2 regions of the Bifidobacterium sp. ESL0790 genome follow, and region 1 is predicted to be linked to the other one. Evidence: riboswitches for the same ligand, from Rfam matches in the RefSeq annotation. Region 1 holds a riboswitch; the other holds the start of a gene.
The links. Region 1 has a riboswitch for thiamine pyrophosphate ahead of OZY47_RS02180 (hydroxyethylthiazole kinase). Riboswitches for the same ligand answer to the same signal wherever they lie in the genome.
Positions count from the first base shown of each region.

Region 2: it holds a riboswitch for thiamine pyrophosphate, as region 1 does, so the genes downstream of both, OZY47_RS04995 (ECF transporter S component) here and OZY47_RS02180 (hydroxyethylthiazole kinase) in region 1, are expected to answer to the same signal.

Region 1 covers NZ_CP113915.1:609,689-617,290, reverse strand. Annotated here, with positions in the region: gene OZY47_RS02190 (NAD(P)-binding domain-containing protein) at 308-922, shown strand; gene OZY47_RS02185 (NAD(P)H-binding protein) at 1,168-1,797, shown strand; TPP riboswitch at 2,169-2,288, shown strand; gene OZY47_RS02180 (hydroxyethylthiazole kinase) at 2,280-3,215, shown strand; gene thiE (thiamine phosphate synthase) at 3,327-4,067, shown strand; gene thiD (bifunctional hydroxymethylpyrimidine kinase/phosphomethylpyrimidine kinase) at 4,263-5,165, shown strand; gene OZY47_RS02165 (bifunctional hydroxymethylpyrimidine kinase/phosphomethylpyrimidine kinase) at 5,158-7,077, shown strand; gene OZY47_RS02160 (FtsX-like permease family protein) at 7,191-7,602, opposite strand, start outside.
Region 2 covers NZ_CP113915.1:1,324,549-1,332,150, reverse strand. Annotated here, with positions in the region: gene OZY47_RS05015 (DUF4191 domain-containing protein) at 1-475, opposite strand, end outside; gene OZY47_RS05010 (FAD-dependent oxidoreductase) at 599-2,125, opposite strand; gene OZY47_RS05005 (DUF3043 domain-containing protein) at 2,362-2,982, opposite strand; gene OZY47_RS05000 (dipeptidase) at 3,180-4,547, shown strand; TPP riboswitch at 5,170-5,281, shown strand; gene OZY47_RS04995 (ECF transporter S component) at 5,327-5,956, shown strand; gene OZY47_RS04990 (ATP-binding cassette domain-containing protein) at 6,025-7,602, shown strand, end outside.

The DNA.
Region 1 (7,602 bases):
GATTGGCTCAATTCATGCTGGATCAATTCATGGTTACTTTTTGAAACTAACAGTACCTTTGGACGTTATACTCCTTTTCTACCGTTCCTCTCATAGCGTATCTTAATTATTTTCATCGCGAACCATCGTTGGAACGGCGCAAAAGTTACTTTTAAGTATCTATACTTCCAAAATGTAACTACCAACTTGAAACGCTGTTCTCTGCTACAGTTACTCATAGATCGCACGCCACGAATCCACATGATATCAGCTTGGATTCAAAGCTACGAGGCAAAGGCAAAACGCAACAAGGTAGAAGGAGCGCATCATGGCAAGCATCACCGTTTTCGGATCAGGCAACATCGGCTCGGCGGTCGCCGGCATCGGCGTCAAGGCGGGGGCCGACGTGCAGGTCATCGACCGCGACAAGAGCAAGGCCGCCGCGGTCTCCGGCGTCACCCCGGCGGTTTGGGGCGAGCCCATCACCGGCGACATCGTCATTTTGGCGCTGCCCTACCCCGCCGAGGCCAGCGTGGTCGCGGATTATGGCGCGCAGCTCGCCGACAAGGTGGTCGTCGACCCCAGCAATCCCGTCGATTTCGGCACGATGGATCTCGCGCTGCCGCAAGGTGTGCATTCGGCCGCGGAGGAACTGGCGGGCAAGCTGCCCGACTCCAAGGTGGTCAAGGCGTTCAACACCGATTTCGCCGCGACTTTGGCCAGCGGCGTGAACGACGGCGCACCGACCACGGTGATGGCGGCATCCGACAGCGAGGACGCCAGGCAGGCGCTGCAAGCCGTCGTCGAGGCGGCTGGCCTGCGCTTCGTGGACGCGGGCGCGCTCAAGCGGGCCTCGTACATGGAGGCGTTCGGCGCGCTGCAGATGGTGCTGGCGATGAGCGGCGCCACCCAGTGGACCAGTGGTTTCAAGGTCGTCAAGTAGACTCGACACCTAAGTAAACCGGACCAGCGTCATCCCAGATTGTCGATTTCGACCTTACGAACAGCGATAATCTGGAATGACGACGACAGATAGCGTCACAGCATCCTCCGCCTCAGACGCGAAACAGCCATAAGGCGGAATCGTTGGATAACGCGAGATCCGCCAAAATACATAGCCGATCGCATCGGCTCAACAAACAACCTGACATCCAATCAAGCAATAACAAATATGGAAAGAACGATAATATGAGCAAGAACATCGCAGTCGTGGCGGCCAACGGCAAGGCCGGAAGGCTAATCGTTGAGGAGGCCGTCAACCGCGGCATGGACGTCACCGCCATTGTGCGAGGCGAAAACAAGACCAAGGCGCAGCACGCCATCATCAAGGACCTATACGACCTTACCGCCGACGACCTCACCGGCTTCGACGCGGTGGTGGACGCCTTCGGCATCTTCGACCCGGCCAAGCTCGACGAGCACAGCACCTCGCTCAAGCACCTGGCCGACGCCCTGTCCGGAAGCAACACCCGCCTGCTGGTGGTCGGTGGCGCGGGCAGCCTCTACACCGACGAGGCCCACACCAAGCAGCTTTCCGACTCGTTCCCCGACAACATCAAGGGCGTGCCGCTGGCGATGGGCAAGGCGCTCGACGCGCTGCGCAAACGTGACGACGTGCACTGGACCTACGTGAGCCCCGCCGGCGACTTCCAGGCCGACGGCCCACGCACCGGCAAGTACGTTTTGACCGGCGAGGAATACACCACCGACGCGGACGGCAAGAGCGCCATCAGCTACGCCGATTACGCGGTGGCCATGGTCGACGAAATCGCCGCGGACCAGCCGCACGACCGCGAGCGCATCTCCGTGCGCTGGTAATTCGCCCGCACACCAACCCAGACGCGGCTTATACCGCTGACGAACCCGCAACCTATCGGATATCGAGTATCGCTCCGGTAAGTTGCGGGTTTTCGTTTGTTCAAGTTCCCGTTTTCGGGTTCCCTAAGACAGACCCGCCCGCCACTAAAACCGAATCTTGAACATCTCAATTTTGGCCCATAGCTTGGCCTGTTATCGAAGACCTGCGGAACATTCCGATGCCGAAATATTGGATACCTTCACCATGAAAGATTCCCGACAACCACGCTGGCGTGAGGAACGCATCTTCGACCAGACGCCGATAATGCGACAGCAGCGAAGTTCATGCATAACACTCAGGCCTTGTCCAATGAAGCGCATAGCGTCTTGAGCTGTAAGTGCAGGGGAACCTGCGGCCCGCCTCGGTGGGCGCGCGAGTTGAGACGAGCGGACGCTCGACCCTTGGAACCTGTTGGTTAATACCATCGTAGGGAGACGCGAATATGGTCAATGACGCATACTCATTTGCAAACAGCAATCTCAATAATCCGAGCGATTTGGCTTCGGACGATCCGGTGCGCGCGAACGTTCTTGACGCGGCGCAAAAGGTGCGCGACACCACGCCACTGGCGCAATCCTTCACCAATTTCGTCACCATCAACCTCGTGGCCAACGCGCAGCTGGCGGCGGGCGGCACGGCGGCGATGAGCTTTTTGCCCGACGACATCGCGGGCGGCGAGGCGGCGAGCGGAGCCAGCTACATCAACGTCGGCACGCTGCTGCCCTTCTACAAGGACGCGCTCAAGGAGATCGCCGAGAAGTTCCAGGCCGACCACCACCGCTGGGTGCTCGACCCGGTGGCGGCGGGCCTGGGGACCACGCGCACCGCGATTCTGAAGTCGTTCAAGGCGGCGCCGCCCACCATCATCCGTGGCAACGCCTCCGAGATCATCAAGCTGCGGGAGATGTGGGAACTGCCGTTGGACGAGGGCGATTCCACTTCCGATTCCGCCTCAGCCAAACAGTCCAGCGGACCTGTGGGCGTCGAGTCGGCCGACGACGTCGAGGCCGCCGAGGCCGCCGCACGTACCCTCGCGCGATACATCGCCAGGTTCGACGCGCAGGGGCAGGGCGCCGTGGCCGTTTCGGGCGAGACCGACCTCGTCACCGACGGCGAGCGCACCTATCGCCTGCCCGGCGGCAGCGCGATGATGACCAAGATCACCGGAGCCGGCTGCTCCCTAGGCGGTGTGACCGCCACCTATCTGGCCGTCGCCGACCCGCTCACCGCCGCCCTCGCCGCCAGCGCGCTCTACAACCGCGCCAGCGAGACCGGAGAAGCCAATTCCCACGGCCCGGGGTCGTTCCAGGTCGCGTTCCTCGACGGCCTGTGGTCCACCACTCCCGAGCAGATCGCCGCTTCACCCATCCTTGGCTGAATCATTTCGTGATTGACTCGAGCACGATGCTCATGCTCGCGCTCGAGTCAATCACGAAATCTCTTTCAGAGCCGCTTACGTTTCATAGTCCTTTATAGAATCGAGCTAATCTTGACTACATCTCATTGCGCACCACTCGCCTCCATGCGTGACCACTTCGACCTGAGCTCCTACCTGGTGCTCGGCCCGGCCGACACCAAGTCGTGGCCCGTCGCCGACATCGTGCGAGAGGCGCTGGCTGGTGGCATCACCTTCGTGCAAATTCGCGTGAAGCCCGGTGACGCCAAAACCATCACCGAGCTGGCCCGTCAAGCCGCCGACGTCATAGCCGAGGCCGGCAAATCCGACACCGTGCCGCTGGTAATCGACGACCGTGTGGACGTGGCGTGGCAGTGCCGCGACATGGGCATCAAGGTGGACGGCGTGCATATCGGCCAGGACGACATGAATCCCGTGGAGGTGCGCAAGCTGCTGGGCCCCGACGCCATCATCGGCCTGAGCTGCAAGGTCCTCGATGAGGTGAAAGCCGCCAACGCCCTGCCCGCCGGCACCATCGACTATATCGGCGCCGGGCCGCTGCACCCGAGCACCACCAAGCCCGACTGCATCGTCATCGGCGCCGACCACAAGCGCCACACGCAAGACACCGAATCCATCAACGCGCTGTGCACCGAGTCCCGCTACCCCATCGTCGTGGGCGGCGGCGTGAAGCTCGAGGATTTGCCGGATCTGGCGCAGACGGAGGCCGCAGGCTGGTTCGTGGTCTCGGCCATCGCAGGCGCCGACGACCCGCAGGCCACCACCAAGGCCATGGTCGATTCGTGGGCCGCGGCTCGTGCACAGCGAGGTTGAAATCGTAATTTCCACTAGCGCCGCCTACATTACATCTCAATTCCGCATCATTGTCTTGATGGAACAACCAGCCACTTCGCAACATGCCAGGCAGCATAGATGGAACGCCAATATCGATTCCGTCATAGACAACCGACTGGTGAATCAGCCGCGGCATCCCATCGATACAAGCCAGCAAGAAACGAGCTTTCACATATGACAGCTGACAATCAGCCTTCAACGTATTCGACCGAGGGCACGACCGTTCATCCATACCGGCTGCCGGCCGTACTGTCGATCGCGGGAAGCGACTCGTCTGGCGGGGCGGGCATTCAGGCCGATCTCAAGACGATGATGGCGTGTGGGCTTTACGGCATGACCGCGATCACCTCACTGACCGCGCAAAACACCACTGGCGTGCGGGCTTCAGCCGCCACCACGCCCGATATGTTGGCCGCGCAGATTGATGCGGTGTTCAAGGACATCCGGCCGGATGCGGTCAAGATCGGCATGGTGCCCACCGCCGAACTTATCGAGATTATCGCCCAGCGGCTCAAGTATTATTGCGCCAACAATATCGTGGTCGATCCGGTGATGATCGCCTCGAGCGGCGACCGGCTCGCCAGCACCGCAGCGGTCGACGCGCTCACTGGCCATCTGCTGCCGCTGGCGACATTGGTGACTCCAAATATTCCGGAAGCCGAGACACTGGCCGGCCTTAGACACGGCGCCATACACGATGATGATTCCAGGATCGACGCGGCTCGGCGAATCAGCGAACGGTGCAACGGTTGCGCGGTGCTTATCAAAGGCGGGCACGGCCATAACGGAGCGAACGATCTGTTGCTCGCCAACGATACGACCACTTGGTTCCGTCATCGCCGCATCGTCAACCCCAACACCCACGGCACCGGCTGCACGCTCTCCAGCGCCATCGCCGCCGAACTCGCCAAAGGCGCGGACCTCGTTACAGCCGTACAGAACGCCAAAGATTATCTCACCGGATGCATCGCCGCTGGACTCGACCTCGGGGCGGGCTCCGGGCCTATGGACCACGCCTGGCAGTGGCGTCGAGACGAAGACACACAGCCGATGGAGAAAGAACCTTCCGATGACTGATATCAACAACTCCAATAATGCCAACGATTCCGCAGCCCCAAAATCATCTAAGACCACCGACGAAATGACTATGACTACCAACATGAACACTGACCCTGATACCGCCAACATCATCAACACCAACACCAACGGCGAAGCCACACAGGCCATCGCCAAACTACTCAACATGCAGCAGCGCTACGACCATGACCTCAAACACGTGAAACCCTCACGTCTGCGTGTGCTTTCCATCGAGGGCTCCGACCCGATTGGCGGGGCGGGCACGATGGCCGATATGAAGGCGTTCACCGCGCAGGGCGTCTTCGGCTACGCGGCGATGACCAGCGTGCTGGCCCAGAACACGCAAGGCGTCACCGACATCGTCAATGTGGAGCCGTCGTTCCTGCTGGCCCAGCTCAAGGCGGTCAGCGACGACGCGGACATCGACGCGATGAAGATCGGCATGCTCGGCACCCCCGAATTGGTGCAGGTCGTACGCGAATGGCTCGTCGGATTGTTCAAGGATTATGAGGCGAACGGCAAGCCGCGCCCGACCGTCGTGCTCGACCCGGTGATGTACGCGAAATCCGGCGACAGGCTGCTCACCGACGAGGCCGAACAGGCACTGGCCACGCTGGTGCCTTTGGCGGACATCATCACACCCAACGCGATGGAATTGGCGGCGCTCGATGAGATGGGCAATACAGCAGAATCAGCTGGTGGCGCCACAAACGCAGGAAACACTGAAAACAAACCTGTGAGCAACATTCCGTCATCCGACGAGTACAACGAAACCAGTCACGCAAATCCGCAGGCCCCACATTCCTATGAGGAAATGGAGCGCTTGACGACATCCGTGGCCGCTCGTTTCGGTGTCGCCGTGTACGCAAAAGGCGGCGCTTTGGCGCTCAACGGTAGTGATGAATGCACCGATATTCTGGCTGTTCCATCAGATACAGACGGCAACGCCGCAAACAACGCATTCGGCGCACTGAGCGCAACCACTCAATCAAACACGTCAAACGCCGCCGAAAACAAAGCACGAATAACGGTCACCCGCATCGAGGGCGCCGCCGTGCCAACGCAAAACGTGCATGGCACCGGCGACACCCTTTCAAGCACGCTCGCGGCCCTGCGACCGCAGTGCGCCGATTGGGTGGAGACAGCCAAGCGCGCCAAGGTATGGATGACGGGAGCCATCGCCGCCGCCGATAATCTGCATATCGGCCACGGCCACGGCCCCATCGATTTCACCTGGCAGCACTCCCCCACCGGTCTGAGTTTCACCGAGGATTATTGGCGTCGCACCGCCGATATCCGCGAGCGCATCGCCACGATGCCGTTCCTCGAACGCATGCTCGACGGCTCGCTGCCGCTGGACGATTTCTCCTATTACCTGCACCAGGACGACCTGTATCTCACCGATTACACCTCGCTGCTGGCGTTGGCGAGCAGCCGCGCCGCCGACCCGCACGAGCGCGCGTTCTTCGCCGATGCCGCCTCGTTCGGACTTGAGGAGGGGCTCACGTTCCACAAGCAGTGGTACCGAGAGCACGGCTTCACCGTCGGCCGCGAACCGATGAGCGAGACGACCGCCGCCTATCTCGGCCACGAGCACCGCTTCACCGACACCGGCTCCTACTCCGCGCTGGTCGCCGTGGTCATGCCGTGCTATTGGGTCTATTCCGTCGTCGGGCAGGAGATGGAGCGGCAGATCCGCGAGCGCCACATCGATCTCGCCGCCCATCCCTACGGCCTGTGGATCGGCATGTACGCCGACCCTGGTTTCGCCTCACGCACGCTCGAAGAGCTGCGCATCTGCGACAAGCTCGCGGACGCGGCCAGTATAGACGAATACGACCAGATGATGGACGCCGCCCTGGGCTCCACCGAGCACGAATATCGGTTCTTCAATCAGGCCCTGACCCGGTAGAGCCCTAAACCTGGGTTACAAAAGTGGAAGATACAAAACCCAAAATGGCGGAATTCCAACAAAACGCCTCGGCTATCTTCCATTTTTGTAACCCGACTTTTCGATAAAACCTCTTAATCGACCGACTTCAAGGCCTCAAGCATGTCGATGTGCTTCAACTTGGAGTTGACGAACCAGCCGAGCGCGGCGGTGATGAGCCCGACCACGACCAACGGCACCACGAAGGCGAGCCAAGTGATCGTCGGGTCGAACATCACGTCGTCCGGCGGCACGGCGGTGATGATGTAGCGGTGCAGCCACGCGCCGAAACCGTAGCCCACCACGATGCCGAGCACCGAAAGCAGAATCGTCTCGCGATAGATGTACATCGTGGTCTCGCGATTGTAGAAGCCGAGCACCTTGATGGTGGAGAGCTCGCGGATGCGCTCGGAGACGTTGAGATTGGTGAGGTTGTAGAGAATCACCACGCCGAGCAGGGTCGCCACGACGATGAGCACCCACATGATCTGGTTGAGCGCCTTCACC
Region 2 (7,602 bases), 710 kb from region 1:
TGATGGCGTGCTCTTGGCGGTCCAGCGCGCGCTTGGTGCGGCTGGGCGCGCCCTCGGCCAGCAGGTAGATGCCGTTGTAGCCGGTGCCGCGCCAGATGGCGTCCTTCGTCTTCGGATCGATCCACACAGGCTGCTGCGGGAAGTTGTAGCCGGCCTTGTTGATGTTGCCGAGCACGCTGATGGCGGCGCCCGGGCGGCCCTCGATCTTGGCGTAGCCCACCTTGTCGGCGCGGTTGGTCAGCAGCATGGTGGCGAGTAGCACGCCCAGCATGACCACGAGGATGACCATGAAGATCCACCACAGCCAGTTGAAGTGCAGGAACAGGCCGGTGGCCACGCCCGCGATGACGGGCAGCAGGAAGGCCCCCGCCAGCAGCCACGGCAGCGCCTTGTCCTCGGCATGGGTGTACTTGTAGATCTCCATCATCTGATGGACGACTTTTAGCCCTTTTCTAGCCTTTTTTTCTTTGGCCATCGACTCCCTCACTTGTGTGGCTCGACTTTTGACACATAATGAATCAATTCTAGCAGTGGTACCGACGCAATAGTGCGGCGGTGTCGGCCCAGGTTCCGCCTTGGTTTCGCCGGGTGCTCGCGCCTATCGGCTGTGCAGCGGCCTGCCGTCGGCGCGCAGCAACGCCTCGCCCAACGTCTCGCTGAAGGTGGGGTGCGGATGGATGAGCCGGGCCGCCTCGCCAAGCGGCACGCGGTTGCCCACCAGTTCCTCCACCTCGGCGATGAGGTCGCTGGCCTCGGGGGCGAGCATATGGACGCCCAGGACGACGGGGGTTCCGGGGCCGCTGGCATACGTTCCCGTCACGACGCTCATCGATCCGGCCGAGCCGCTCATCTGCATCCGGGCGTTGCCCATCATCGGGTAGATGGTCTCCTTCGCCTCGCTGATGTCGCCATCCGCCCGGGCCTGCTCGAGGGTGAGCCCAACGCTCGCTGCCTCGGGTGTGGAGAAGACGACCTCGGGCACGGTGGCGTTGTCGACGGGCTTCGGGTCGAGTCCGGCGATTTTCTCGGCGATTACCATGCCCTGCTCGAACGCGCGGTGCGCCAGGGCCGGTCCAGGGGTGATGTCACCCAAAGCCCAAACGTGTTCGATGTTGGTCCGGCCGTAGGCGTCGGTGATCACCAGGCCGTGGTCGTCAAGCTTGAGGCCCAGGTCGGCGATCCATGCCGCGTCGGTGTTAGGATCGCGTCCGATGGCGGCGAGGGCGATGTCGGCTTGGATGTCGTGCCGCTCGTCCTGCGCGGTGTAATGTACCGTGACGCCTTGCGAGTTTTGCGATGAAGAGGAATCCGAAGAAAAATCATCAATATTATTGTCTTGCAATGCTTCCGGCAGACGGCCAGCGTCGATTCCGGTGACTTGGCTATTGGCGACAATGGTGATGCCGCTGGATTTCAGCGCCCTCGTGAGCGCGGAGGAGGTGCGGCGGTGCCAGTGGGAGAGCACGCGGTCGTGGCGGATGAGCAGCGTGACCTCCGCTCCAGCCTGCCGCCACAGCGAGGCGAACTCCACCGCCACGGCGCCGGCTCCGATGATGACGGCCGACTTCGGGAAGCGGGCGAGGCCGAGCGCCTGCGTCGATTCGATGAGCGCCCCGGCGAACGGTATGCCCGGCAATGGCCTGGGTCGTGAGCCCGTGGCCATCACGATTTCGTCAGCTTCGATTTCGATGGTGGTTGGTTCAGGTTTTCCGCTAGTTCCTTCATCTGCACGCGATGGTGCTTGAGTGATAACGGAAATGTGATGTGAGTCCGTCACCTCCGCCTCACCTTGGAACACCGTCACCTTCCGTGCCGCGAGCAACGAGGCCAAACCATTGGTCATCGAAGTGACCATACCGGTTTTGAATCCATTGAGCTTGCCGTAATCGATGGAGTCAAGGCTGGCGTTGACGCCCATACGAGCCGCGTCGCCGATGCCGGCGATGGCGTGGCTGGCGGTGATAAGCGCCTTCGAGGGGATGCACCCGCGGTTGAGACAGGTGCCGCCCAGCCTCGGCTCGCGGTTCACCAGCGCCACCGAAAGCCCCAGTTGCGCCGCCCGCAAGGCCACGGAATAGCCTCCCGGACCACCGCCGACGACACCGATGTCGAAATGCTCTGCCATGCGTCCCCCAGTCAACACGTGAATATGATTGCGCTCCCACCATTGTCCACCGCCGGCTGGAAATGATGGAGGAATCTGCGCCGGGCGCGTAGTCGGGATTGAGGCGAGCGACAATCAGACCACGTCCGCGAAAAATAATGATAATGAAGAAAATAAAAGAAAACCATCCGAACCATTCCCGCGACTTGCGTTGCGGTTCGATTCAGACGGTTTAAAGAAAAGTTTCGTCAGAGGGCTTACTTCGGCCAGTTGCCGCGCTTCTTGGAGGTCGGCTTCGGCACACGCCAACGGCGCAGCTGAATCGCGCGGCCCCAGGCGTAGGAGCAGGAGCGCGAGCCCTTGGCCACGGCCTTCTTGCCGAACTTGTCGATGAGCTTCTTCTTGAGCGTGTACCACATCACGACGATGTCGACGACGGCGATGATGAGGTAGATATAGGAGAATCCGATGATCGGCGCGTAGAGCGCGGGCCATTTGATGGCCAGCAGCATGCCGAGGATCATCGCGCCGAAGACGACGGGGATGAAGTATTCGGCGATGTTGAAGCGGGCGTCGACGTAATCACGGATATAGACGCGCCACGGAAGCTGCTCGGACTTGGGCATGTGCGACAGGTCGCCGGTGCGCATGGCGTCGTACTCGCGGTCCTCGCGGGCCCGGACGCGCTTCTTGTTGGCCTTCGCGTCGGCCTTGCGGTCCTTCGGGACGAGCGGATGCAGGTTCCTGTCCTGGGCCACCTTGCGCTTGGGGGTGGGGCGCCCCTTGCCCGCCTGGGCGTCCTGTTTGGGCTTCGATTCGGCGATGGGCTCCTGCGCCGGCTCCTGCTTCTTATCCTTGTTGAAAGGGTTCCATGTCATGTTTGCAGATTACGGTGAAGGCTAGACTCTTGGCGGTTTTGGGCGTGCTGGCGGGCGCCTGGTTTCCGGCGTTTTCGCGCCCATTGTGGTCGGCCGTTCCGGCGCTTGGTTCGCCACGTCCGGGCTCACGGAGAAGCCAATGGTATTTTGGTATGTTGATAACGACGAAGACAAACACATATATAAAGGAGCTTCACATGGCTGGAACGAGAGTCGAGGAGATCAGGGGGCGCGTGGACGGCGATTTCGCGCGCATCGTCGACCTGCTGAGCAAGAAGGTCGCGCTGAAATCGGTTTCGGCGCAGGGCATCACCGGCGAGCACATGCGTCGTTCCGCGCAATTCGTGGCCGACGAGCTGAAGGCGCGCGGTGTGGACGCCAAGGTGGTGCAATCCACCAATCCGGACGGCACCCCGGGCGCCTTCGAGGTGGTCGGCTCCAAGATCGTCGACCCCGACGCTCCTACTGTGCTGCTTTACGCGCACCACGACGTCCAGCCCGTGCCCGACGCCTCCGCGTGGGACACCGATCCGTTCGTGGCCACCGAGGTTGACGGACGCCTGTACGGGCGCGGCGCGACCGACGACGGCGGCGGCATTGCCATCCATTCCGGGGCGCTGCACGCGCTGGGTGACGAGCTCAAGGTCAATATTAAGGTCTTCATCGAAGGCGAGGAGGAGATGGGATCGCCGAGCTTCATCCCCTTCATCGAGGCGCATCAGGACGAGTTCGCCTCGGACGTTATCATCGTGGCCGACTCGGGCAACTGGAGCGCCGAGATTCCGAGCCTGACCACCAGCCTGCGTGGCAACACCGATTTGGACGTGACGGTGAAGGCGCTGGAGCATCCGGTGCATTCCGGCCAGTTCGGCGGTCCGATTCTCGACACGAACACGCTTTCGGCCATGCTTATCGCCTCGATGTACGACAAGGACGGCTCGCTGGTGATTGATGGGCTCGAAGGGGGAGACCCGGTCGGCGGCCTGCAGCGTGACCTTGACGAGGCGAGCGTGCGCGCTGATTCCTCCGTGGTCGACTCTTACCGCTTTGCCGGCACCGGTTCGCTGGCCTCGCGCTTGTGGACCAAGCCGAGCGTCTCCGTCATCGGCTTCGACGCGCATCCGGTCGAGGGATCCTTCAACGTCATCGCCAACGAGACCCGCTTCCGCCTCTCCATCCGCACCGCGCCCAACCAGCGCCCGGCCGACGCCGCCAAGGCCGTCACCGACTTCCTGCTGGCCCATGCGCCGTTTGGAGCCGAGGTGACTGTTTCGACGCTCGACGAGGGCATGGGATGGAGCATGGACCCCGACGCCGAGGCCACCAAGGACGCGGAGGAATCCATGCGTGAGGCGTTCGGCGTTGAGCCGATCAACAAGGGCGAAGGCGGATCGATCCCGTTCATCCCCGAGCTGCAGAGGATCTTCCCTGCGGCCCAGGTCCTTGTCACCGGACCCGAAGACCCTAAGGGCAACGCCCACAGCCCCAACGAATCGATCGATCTCACCAGCCTCAAAAACAATGTGATCACCGAGGCACTCATCCTCGACAAACTGGGGCACTGAACGCAAATAGGGTAGTCGTGACTGCGCGGGATATGCGATGTTCGGGACGCTCCTTGGCCGCTCGGCCATGTCTTACGCCCGAACATCGCATATCCCGCACAGCCACTAGTGATAATGATTATGCGCCGTGTAATTAAAAAAGCGGATGCTGCCGCAGGCTTTAGGTCTCTTACTGTTGGCGCGCCGAGTCTACGCCATTGGCCTGCGGCAGCGACTGAAACTGTGGCCTTTCGGCTGGTGTTTTTGGACGATGCTTTCTTAATTGATTCTGTGGGTAAATGCTGATTGGTGACGAGGATGTTTGTCTTTGCTGCTTTTGATATAGCTTCTTGATGTTGCTCGGCCCAGGATGCAGATTTGCACTGTTCCGAGAGATGTTTGCCCTTATCACTTGGCGGCTAACCGGTAAGTGACCGTGTGCCTGCGGCAGCTATTCGCTTGTGAGTCACCTCCGTGGCCGCTCCTTGAATCGGATTCCTGAGGCACGAGTGTGGGGTGGGGATGTCCCATGTTCGGGCGTAAGACATGGCCGAGCGGCCAAGGAGCGTCCCGAACATGGGACATCCCCACCCCACACGACCACCCTGCGTAAGACAGTTTGCCCTGGCCACGCTCTAGGATGACGAATTGACACGGGGGCTGGTCGTTAATGGCTGGCTGAGATGAGGGTTTCCTCGACCGAATGAACGTGAGTCCGGACAATGCCGGCGAACGGACGTCTCTTCCCGTGCCTTGTATGCGCGCCGAAAAGCGGTGCGCACGTACGAAAGGCACAGATCATGTCAAATTCGAATACCATAGTCAAACCCGCCAAGCCGAATCTCAAATGGCGCGTCGTCGACATCGCCGTCGCGTCTGTCATCGGCGTGGCCAGCGCGCTGATCTACTGGGTGGCCGCGCTGCTCTACGGCCCCATCGGCTCGCCGCTTGACGCTCTGGTTCCCGGCCTCGGCGGCCTGATGAATGGCTTCTGGCTCTTCGCCGGCCCGCTCGCCGCGGTCATCGTGCGCAAACCGGGCGCGGCCACGTACGCTGAGGTGGTGGCCGGTGTGCTCGAGGCTCTGCTCGGCAACCAGTGGGGCGGCGCAGAAACATTCCTCATGGCGCTGGTGCAGGGGTTGTGCGCCGAAATCGTTTTCCTCGTGGTCATGTATAGAATCTGGAACGTGGTGACGTTGACGCTTTCCGGTGCTCTCTCGGCCGTGGGCTGCTGGGGCTATACGTTCCTCACGCACTTGCAGGGCTTCCAACTCACGGGCGCGTACGGCGTCTGGAACCTCGTCGCCACGCTCATCTCCGGCGGCCTGGTGGCGGGCCTGCTGATGTGGTACCTCTATATCGCCATCGCGAGGACGGGCGCGATCGACAAGTTCGCCTCGGGCCGGCAGGTTCGCGTGTCCAACAAATAGGTGTCGCGTCGTCAAAGGAATGATGACGGACTATATTGACGGTATCGGTGGCAAGCACAAAGGGACGTATGCGTAGCAACAGGAGAATGTCTCCCGGCGATGGCGGGGACGCACGGCTGTCGGGAGGCCAGGGGGAGACCCGGACCTCACCGACGGTCGATGGCGCGGGCGATGCCGGTACGTCAACGGTTTTGCATGGCCGTCAGGGTGTAGAAAGTTCTACCGATGCAAGCGTTCGCCGTCCGGCCGAACCTGCTTCGATCCGTTTCGACGATTGGGGTTACCGCCACGCCTCACGCCGCCATTTCGCCGTGCGCGGCCTGAACCTTGAGATTCGGGCGGGGGAGCGTGTGCTGTTGCTGGGCGCCTCAGGCATTGGCAAATCCACGATTCTGGAAGGTGCCGCCGGACTGTTGGGCGAGGGAATCGCGCAGCAGGAAGCCGTTGCCGAACACAGCGAGAAAGAGAGCGAATCGCCCGAGACCATCGCCGTCGAGGATTCCGAGGGCGGTGTCACCGAAGGGCGGATTCTCATCGATGGCGTGCCGTCGGCAAACGCCCGTGGTCGCGTGGGACTGGTGCTGCAGGACCCGGACGCGCAGACGATTTTCGAGCGTCTCGGCGACAACGTGGCCTTCGGCCCGGAGAACATGGGCGTGCCGCGGCCTCAAATTTGGCAACAAGTGCGCGAAAGCCTTGCGGCAGTTGGGCTTGATGGCTTGCAATTGCACCGTTCCACCATGCACCTGAGCGGCGGACAGATGCAGCGGTTGGCGCTCGCCGGCGCGCTCGCGATGAGACCAGGCGCTTTGCTGCTGGACGAGCCGACCGCGAACCTCGACCCTGATGGGGTGGCGCAGGTGGTCGACGCGGTTCGCCACGTCCTCGATGATACGAAATCGACGATGCTCTTGGTTGAGCACCGCGCCGGCCCCTGGATCGACATGGTAGACCGTGTGATCGTGCTCGGCCTCGAGTCTCGTGACCAGCAGTGCGCTCGCGTCACCCAAGTCGGCGCGGACTCCGAAATCGACCACAGTGGATTCCGGCGCACCATCGTGGTCGCCGACGGCACGCCCGATGAGGTCTTTGGCGACAAAGCCTTGGATTTCGCGGCACTCGGCATCTGGGTGCCCGGCAAATACCGCCGCTCCGAAGACGAGATCCGTCGCGTCCACACCGATGACGAGCCCGCAAGCGGCCCGGCCATCGGCGACGCCAAGGCGTTGCTGACCACCCATGACCTGTCGATCGGACGTGCGGGCAAGGCCATCGCCAGTCACATCGACATCTCCTTCGCCGCCGGCCAGATCACGGCGCTCGTCGGTCGCAACGGCGTTGGCAAATCCACGTTGTCACTGACGTTGGCGGGGCTCTTGGAACCGGTATCAGGGAGCGTTGAGGCGTCCCCTGAGCTGGCCCGGGGTGCCGATGGAGCCTCGCCAATCACTTGGAAATCAAGGGATTTGGCGGCCCGTATCTCCTACGTGTTCCAGAATCCTGAGCACCAATTCGTCCGTGGCACCGTGCTCGAGGAGGTCATGCTGGGGCTGTTGCGCACCGGCAGCGACGAGGATGGGGCGAAAGCGAAAGCCCGTGCCCTGCTGCGCCGCTTCAGCCTCTCGCAGTACGCTTCGGTCAATCCT